DNA from 2 places in the Streptomyces sp. IBSNAI002 genome. Region 1 is predicted to be linked to the other one. Evidence: riboswitches for the same ligand, from Rfam matches in the RefSeq annotation. Region 1 holds a riboswitch; the other holds the start of a gene.
What was found. Region 1 has a riboswitch for glycine ahead of gcvT (glycine cleavage system aminomethyltransferase GcvT). Riboswitches for the same ligand answer to the same signal wherever they lie in the genome.
Positions count from the first base shown of each region.

Region 2: it holds a riboswitch for glycine, as region 1 does, so the genes downstream of both, gcvP (aminomethyl-transferring glycine dehydrogenase) here and gcvT (glycine cleavage system aminomethyltransferase GcvT) in region 1, are expected to answer to the same signal.

Region 1 covers NZ_JBQPXG010000002.1:5,901,285-5,905,411, reverse strand. The annotation lists gene ACTVZO_RS28525 (enhanced serine sensitivity protein SseB C-terminal domain-containing protein) at 1-661, opposite strand, end outside; gene ACTVZO_RS28520 (enhanced serine sensitivity protein SseB) at 716-1,468, opposite strand; gene ACTVZO_RS28515 (AAA family ATPase) at 1,613-2,290, opposite strand; glycine riboswitch at 2,512-2,615, shown strand; gene gcvT (glycine cleavage system aminomethyltransferase GcvT) at 2,777-3,892, shown strand; gene gcvH (glycine cleavage system protein GcvH) at 3,979-4,127, shown strand, end outside.
Region 2 covers NZ_JBQPXG010000002.1:1,643,949-1,648,075, forward strand. The annotation lists gene gcvP (aminomethyl-transferring glycine dehydrogenase) at 1-2,761, opposite strand, end outside; glycine riboswitch at 2,958-3,056, opposite strand; gene ACTVZO_RS08100 (PRC-barrel domain-containing protein) at 3,169-3,534, shown strand; gene ACTVZO_RS08105 (DNA polymerase IV) at 3,577-4,127, opposite strand, start outside.

The DNA of each region.
Region 1 (4,127 bases):
CGTCCGCCAGCGCGACCGTGCACACCGGAACCCCCTCGGGGACGACGCCGACCGACTGGCGCATCATCTCCCGTACGGATTCCAGCGCGGGCGCGGAGGCGTCGTACAGGTCGAGCCCCACCGCCAGGTACGGGGACCCGAGCGCGGGCTGTACCCAGGCGCGGCGCAGCGAGCGGACGGCCGGGGTGCGGTGCGCGTGCTGGGTCAGCAGCCCGTAGAACTGCGGCAGCTCCAGGGAGGGCTCGGACAGCCGCAGCGGCCCGGCCGGCATCCGGTCCAGGCCGGTCGCGATCCGGCGCAGGTCGGCCCACGGGACGCCGAGCCCGCCGCCCTGGGCGTGCGGGTTGAGCCACAGGCCCCAGCGGTCCGGGTAGAGCGCGCGGGCGATGTCCCGCCCGGTGACCACCTCGTAGCCCCGGTTCCAGCCGCTGGCGGCCAGCTCCTGCGGGGAGGTCACGCACGGCGCGTAGCCGAGGCTCTCGACCTCCATGCCGCCGTACTGGGCGTCGGGGGAACCCGGCTGCCCCTGCCACAGCAGCATCCACACCCTGCCCTCGGCGAGGGCGTGCAGAAGTGACTCGTAGCTCTCATAGCGCCCGGGAGTCACCTGGCGCAGCATGTGCTCGACCTGCCCGGCCGCGGCCGTGCCTGACGCACTCACCCGGTACCCCTCTTCGTCCGCCCGTCGTCCACGCGTACCACAGCTTAAGCGGCCCTACGGAAGGTAGAAGGGGCGTACGCGCTCACGAATCCAGTCCGTGACCGGGTCCTGCACGGCGTCGAGGAGGATCAACTGCACCGGCCAGGGCGCCGGGACGCGGGCCAGGGCCCGGCCGAGGGCCTCCAGCGGGGCGCCGTGCGTCTCGGGATCCCATCCCACCAGTCGGACACCGATGAACAGTTCCGGCTCCCCGCCCTCGACGCTGGCGAGGCAGCGGTGCGCGGCGGCGACCACGCCGGTGGCGCGGAACTCCTCCGCGGCGGCGGCCAGGAAGTCCACCGGGTCCTGCTGCCAGTCGGGCTCGTAGAGCCGGACCCGACCGCCGGTGGACGGCCCGTCGAGCGGGGTCCGCCCGGTACGGCACAGCTCCGCCACGGCGGGCGGGGGCAGGGGGACGCCGACGGCGCCCTCGGGATTGAGCGCGATGCCGAGCTGCGGGGGCAGGCCGCGGGCGAACTCCACGGCGGGGGCCACGGCGAAGTCCATGCCGGGACCGACGCAGTAGCGGAACTGGGCCTCGGAACTGTAGACGGGGACGTACGCGGCCCCGCCGATGTCCATGGTCGGCAGGTCGAGGCTCGCGGCCTCGGGTGCGCCGCCGCCGGGCAGGGGCACCCAGACCTGGCTGCGCCCGAGCACCTCCAGGATCCGGGCCCCGGCGTCCGGCTGCCCGAGCGCCGCGCCGAGCACCTGCTCCAGCTCATTCCCGGGCCAGCCGGTGCCGCCCCCGCCGCCGCTGCCTTGCATGTGCCCCGTGCCTCCGTCTGTGGTCCCCGCCGAACGTCGTGGCGAGATTATCCGCTGCGCCGGCGCCCGGGCTCCGCCGGGGCAACCCGCTCCTAGGCCGTCTCTGTCGGATCGCGCCGGGCGACAAGATCCGAAAGAGACGACCTAGGCGTGGAAGGCGATGCGGGACACGGCGGCGGCCGAGGGGCGGTCCAGGAGGGTGACCGAGGCGCAGCCCGCCGGCGGACGGCCGGCCTCGGCCTCGCGCAGGAGCCTGGTCACCGCGCCCCGGTGACGGGCGAAGGCGTACGCGGAGACCCGGCGCCCCCGCGCCGCCTGGCCGGACAGCGCCTCCTCCGGGCTGCTGTCCAGGAGCAGCAGGTGCAGCGCCCGGCCCCGACGGCGCGCGACGGCCGCGAGCAGGCCCCGGACCCAGGCCTGGGTTCCACAGTCGTGCACGACCACCGAGGCTCCGGAGCGCAGGGTCCGCCACAGCCCCCAGTAGTGCGCGGCCCGCACCAGCGGCCGGTACGCCCCGTACGGCAGCCCCGCCGGCATCCGCCGCTCCCAGCGCTCGCGGGTGTCCTGGGAGTCGATCGCGCCGCCCTCGGCGGCCGCCCGCTTGATCAGCGTGCTCTTGCCCCCGCCCGGCAGTCCGGACACCACCACGATGTCGCCCGCGGCGAAGCCGAGCCGGCGCGCCCCCCGCGCCCCGGCCCCGCGCAGGTCGCGTACCCGTCCGGCACCGGCACCCGCACCGGCACCCGCACCGGCACCCGCGCACGCCGCCGCACCGGCACCGGCACCCGCACCTGCGCCGCGCTGCGCCGGCACCGCGTCCACGGTTCCCACAGCCGCCACTACTCCGAATCGCCGCACAGTGTTCGCCTCCCCCGAATCGGGTCACAGGACCCTTTCCCACTGAGTGTAAAGAGACGGTAATCCGGCAGCACCGGTTCCGTTCCAGCCTTCCGGCCCCGTACGAACTTTCGGGGCCCCACGCCCGATCACCACGGTGGCGTGCAATGATGTGCGCCATCTGGACCAACTGCATACCGGCCGCTTGAATCCGCGCGGGAGAGTCCCGGCACGCCGCGAGGCCGTGCACGGGCGCCGAAGGAGCAAGAACCTCCCTTGAATCTCTCAGGCCCCGTACCGCGTGGATGAGGCAGATCTGAAAAGCGAGCCGTCCGACGGACGGCTCCACCCAAGGTGCAAGCCGACCGTCCCCGGCAGTGGGGGAACTCTCGGCGAACCTCTCAGGTTCCGATGACAGATGGGGAGGACCTTCCTCGTCATGTCATGCCCTGGGACTCGGGAGCCACACCCATGAGCAACGCCCCCCGCCTGACCGCACTCGATGCGCTGCACCGCTCGCTCGGTGCGACCATGACCGACTTCGCGGGCTGGGACATGCCCCTGCGGTACGGCAGCGAGCGCGACGAGCACAACGCCGTACGCACCAAGGCCGGTCTCTTCGATCTGTCCCACATGGGCGAGATCACCCTGACCGGCCCGGAGGCCGTCAAGGTCCTGGACTACGCGCTGGTCGGCAACATCTCCACCGTCGGCATCGGCCGCGCCCGCTACACGCACATCTGCCAGGAGGACGGCGGGATCCTCGACGACCTGATCGTCTACCGCCTCGGCGAGACCGAGTTCATGGTCGTCGCCAACGCCTCCAACGCCCAGGTCGTCCTCGACGCCCTGACCGAGCGCGCCGCCGGCTTCGACGCCGAGGTCCGCGACGACCGCGACGCGTACGCGCTGATCGCCGTCCAGGGCCCGGAGTCCCCCGGCATCCTCGCCTCGCTCACCGACGCCGACCTGGACGGGCTGAAGTACTACGCCGGCCTGCCGGGCACGGTGGCCGGAGTGCCCGCGCTGATCGCCCGTACGGGCTACACCGGCGAGGACGGCTTCGAGCTGTTCGTCGCCCCCGAGCACGCCGTGGAGCTGTGGCAGGCGCTGACCAAGGCGGGCGAGGGCGTCGGCCTGGTCCCGGCCGGCCTGTCCTGCCGCGACACCCTGCGCCTGGAGGCGGGCATGCCGCTGTACGGGCACGAGCTGACCACCTCGCTGACCCCGTTCGACGCGGGGCTGGGCCGGGTCGTGAAGTTCGAGAAGGAGGGGGACTTCGTCGGCCGCGCCGCGCTGGAGGCCGCCGCCGAGCGCGCCGCCGTGAACCCGCCGCGCAAGCTGGTCGGCCTGATCGCCGAGGGCCGCCGCGTCCCGCGCGCCGGCTTCTCCGTCGTGTCTGGCGGCGAGGTCGTCGGCGAGGTCACCTCGGGCGCCCCGTCGCCCACGCTGGGCAAGCCGATCGCGATCGCGTACGTCGACGCGGCACACGCCGCGCCCGGCACCTCCGGCGTCGGCGTGGACATTCGCGGTACGCATGAGGCGTACGAGGTCGTGGCCCTGCCGTTCTACAAGCGGCAGAAGTAGCCCCGTACGGCACTTCGCAGTACCGCCGTCTCAGTAACCAAGACCGCTGTTCGTATCCACTCCCCCGCATCCAGGAGAATCAGGTCATGAGCAACCCCCAGCAGCTGCGTTACAGCAAGGAGCACGAGTGGCTGTCGGACGCCGAGGGCGGCGTCGCGACGGTCGGCATCACGGAGTTCGCGGCCAACGCGCTCGGTGACGTCGTCTACGCCCAGCTTCCCGCGGTCGGCGACAC
Region 2 (4,127 bases), 4.3 Mb from region 1:
CCTCGTCACGGGTGTACGGGTGGTTCCACTCACCGCCCAGCGCCGCCGCGGTGTGCGGGGAGTTGGCCAGCGGGTTGTCGTCCACCGGCCACTCGCCGGCCGCGACCCGCTCGATCTCGCCGCGGATGGCGATCATCGCGTCGCAGAAGCGGTCGATCTCGGCGAGGTCCTCGGACTCCGTCGGCTCGATCATCAGCGTGCCGGCCACCGGGAAGGACATGGTCGGCGCGTGGAAGCCGTAGTCGATCAGGCGCTTGGCGATGTCGTCCACGCTCACGCCCGTCGCCTTCGACAGCGGACGCAGGTCGATGATGCACTCGTGCGCGACCAGGTTTCCCGGGCCGGTGTACAGCACCGGGTAGTGCGGCTCCAGGCGCTTGGCGATGTAGTTGGCGCCGAGCACCGCCACCTGCGTGGCCCGCTTGAGGCCCTCGCCGCCCATGAGGCGCACGTACGACCAGGAGATCGGCAGGATGCCCGCCGAACCCCACGGGGCCGCCGAGATCGGGCCGACGCCCGTCTCCGGGCCGGCGCTCGGCTGGAGCGGGTGGTTCGGCAGGTACGGGGCCAGGTGCGCCCGGACACCGACCGGGCCGACGCCCGGACCGCCGCCGCCGTGCGGGATGCAGAAGGTCTTGTGCAGGTTCAGGTGCGAGACGTCGCCGCCGAAGTGACCCGGCTTGGCCAGGCCCACCAGGGCGTTGAGGTTGGCGCCGTCCACGTAGACCTGGCCGCCCGCCTCGTGCACCTGGGCGCAGATGTCGGCGACGTGCTCCTCGAACACACCGTGCGTGGAGGGGTAGGTGATCATCAGCACGGCGAGCTCGTCGCGGTACTGCTCGATCTTCGCGCGCAGGTCGGCCGCGTCCACCTCGCCGTCGTCGGCGGTCTTGACGACGACGACCTTCATGCCCGCCATCACGGCGCTGGCGGCGTTGGTGCCGTGCGCGGAGGACGGGATCAGGCAGATGGTGCGCTGCTCGTCGCCGTTCGCGCGGTGGTAGGCGCGGACGGCGAGCAGCCCGGCCAGCTCGCCCTGGGAGCCGGCGTTCGGCTGGATGGAGACCTTGTCGTAGCCCGTGACCTCGCAGAGACGTTCCTCCAGCTCGTTGATGAGCGTGAGGTAGCCCTCGGCCTGCTCCACCGGGGCGAACGGGTGCAGCTGGCCGAACTCCGGCCAGGTCACCGGCTCCATCTCGGTGGTCGCGTTGAGCTTCATGGTGCAGGAGCCCAGCGGGATCATGCCGCGGTCCAGCGCGTAGTCCTTGTCCGAGAGCTTGCGCAGGTAGCGCAGCATCGCGGTCTCGGAACGGTGCTGGTGGAAGACCGGGTGGGTCAGGTAGTCGTCCGAGCGCAGCAGGCCCTCGGGCAGCGTGTCCTCGGTGGTCGCGTCGAGCGCCTCGATGTCCGCGGACACCCCGAAGGCGGACCAGACGGCCTCGATGTCGGCGCGCAGGGTGGTCTCGTCGCAGGCGACGGAGACGTGGTCGGCGTCGGCGCGGTACAGGTTGGCCCCGCCCTCGCGGGCGGCGGCGACGACCTCCGCCGCGCGGCCCGGGACCCGGGCCGTGATCGTGTCGAAGTACGCGCCGTGCAGGATCTCGACCCCGCCGGACTTCAGGCCCGCGGCGAGCAGGGCCGCGTAGCGGTGGGTGCGGCGGGCGATCGTCCGCAGGCCGTCCGGACCGTGGTAGACGGCGTACATGGCGGCCATGACGGCCAGCAGGACCTGCGCGGTGCAGATGTTGCTGGTGGCCTTCTCACGACGGATGTGCTGCTCACGGGTCTGCAGCGCCAGGCGGTACGCCTTGTTGCCGTCCGCGTCCACGGAGACGCCGACGAGGCGGCCGGGCAGCGAGCGAGCGTGCTTGGCCTGGACGGCCATGTAGCCGGCGTGCGGTCCGCCGAAGCCCATCGGGACGCCGAAGCGCTGCGTGGTGCCGACGGCGATGTCGGCGCCCAGCTCGCCCGGGGAGGTCAGCAGGGTCAGCGCGAGCAGGTCGGCCGAGACGGTGACGACGGCACCGAGCTCGTGCGCCTGGTCGATCAGCGGCTTGATCTCCCGTACGGCACCGGAGGCGCCCGGGTACTGGAGCAGCACGCCGAAGACGCCGCGCTCGGCGATCTCGGCCGGGATGCCGTCCGAGAGGTCCGCGACGACGACCTCGACGCCCGTGGGCTCGGCGCGGGTCTCGATCACGGCGATGGTCTGCGGCAGCGCGTCCGCGTCGATCAGGAAGACGCCGCCCTTGACCTTGCCCACCCGGCGGGCGAGCGACATGGCCTCGGCGGCCGCGGTGCCCTCGTCGAGCAGCGAGGCGCCGGAGGTCGGCAGCCCGGTGAGGTCGGCGACGACCGTCTGGAAGTTCAGCAGCGCCTCGAGGCGGCCCTGCGAGATCTCCGGCTGGTAGGGCGTGTACGCCGTGTACCAGGCCGGGTTCTCCATGACGTTGCGCAGGATCACCGGCGGCGTGAAGGTGCCGTAGTAGCCGAGGCCGATCATCGGGGAGAGGACCTGGTTGCGGTCGGCGAGCGAGCGCAGCTCGGCGAGCACCTCCGCCTCGGTCCGCGCCTCGGGCAGGTTGAGCGCTTCGGCGGTCTTGATGACATCCGGCACCGCGGCGGCGGTCAGTTCGTCCAGGGAGCCGTAGCCCACCTGGGCGAGCATCTTCGCCTGCGCCTCGGCATCCGGGCCGATGTGGCGCTGCTCGAAGGGGATGCCTCGCTCCAGCTGGGAGAGCGGAATGCGGTTGGCGGTCATGTACGGAGGCCTCCTGGTCGTACGACCTGCGAGGGGCACCACGGCGCGGGCACCCGGACGGCCTCCCCCTCTGTCATCTCAACCTGAGAGCTTCACCGGATCCGCAGGGGTCGCCCGCGAGGTCCGGCTTTCACCGTCGGTGAGGAGAGGGACCGGCACTGCGCGCCCGGTACCCGCTCCTGCTTTCCAGAGTGGCCTCGTCCGTGCGGTACGTATGCCTGAGAGATTCCGGGGAGGATTTGCTCCTTCGGCGCCTCCGTCACGTTCACTCGGAGGACTCTCCCGCACAGGGTCGACAGCCATCACCCAGCCTACCAGCGAGGATCTGGGCACTCCCCGAGTGGCCTCCTTTCCCGATATGCACTTCTGTAGTCATTACGGAGGAGTTGCGACCATTTGGAGGGACCGTGCAGACCGACATCGATCCGCGCAGCCTGATCGGCCGCAAGGCGTTCGACCGCAACGGCACCAAGATCGGCACCATCGACGAGGTCTACCTCGACGATGCCACGGGAGTCCCGGAATGGGCAGCCGTGCGGACCGGCCTGTTCAGCCGGGACGCGTTCGTCCCGCTGGAGCCGAGCGAGATGGTCGGCGACACCCTGCGGGTGCCCTTCGACCGTTCCCTGATCAAGGACGCACCCGATTTCGGGGTCGGCCGCCACCTCTCCCCCGAACAGGAGCTGCAGCTCTACCACCACTACGGCCTGGACCTGACCCTGCCGAGCGACTTCCAGCGCGACTTCGGCCGCCTGGCGGGCGACGAGGGCTGACGGGGACCGCCCAGGGCCGACGAGGGCAAGGAGCCCGGAGGACTAGGAGGGCGAGGGGGCCTGGGAGGCCCGGGAGGCCGGGGCCGGCGGGTCGTCCCCCACCAGCGGCAGCGGATCGGACGGCTCCAGCTCGGGGTCGTCCACCCGGAAGGTCCGCACCCGGCCGGGCTCCGATCCCGGCCGCTCGAACCGTACGGTCACCCGCCCGACCCCGCTGCCCTGCACCCAGCCGGGCCCGTACACCGCGTGCCGTACGTCGCTCCCGGCCGTCCACCGCCGCTCCGCGGCCGCCTCCGGCTCCCCGGACGGCCCCGACGGCCCCGACGGGTCCGCTGACGGCTCAGCGCCCTGCACGCCCTGCACGCCTTCCACGTCCCCCGCAGCGGCCCCACCGGGCTCGGCGGCCCCGTCGGTCGCCGGAGCCTCCCCCGTCCCCTCCTGCGGCTCGGCGGCCAGCGACTGCGCGAACAGGTCCTCCTGCGTGTAGTCCGCCAGTCCGGTCACGCCCACGCCCAGCAGCCGCACCCCGCCCGTGGTGTCCACCCCCTCCAGCAGCCGCGCCGCGGCCTCGCGCACGACCGCGGGATCGTCCG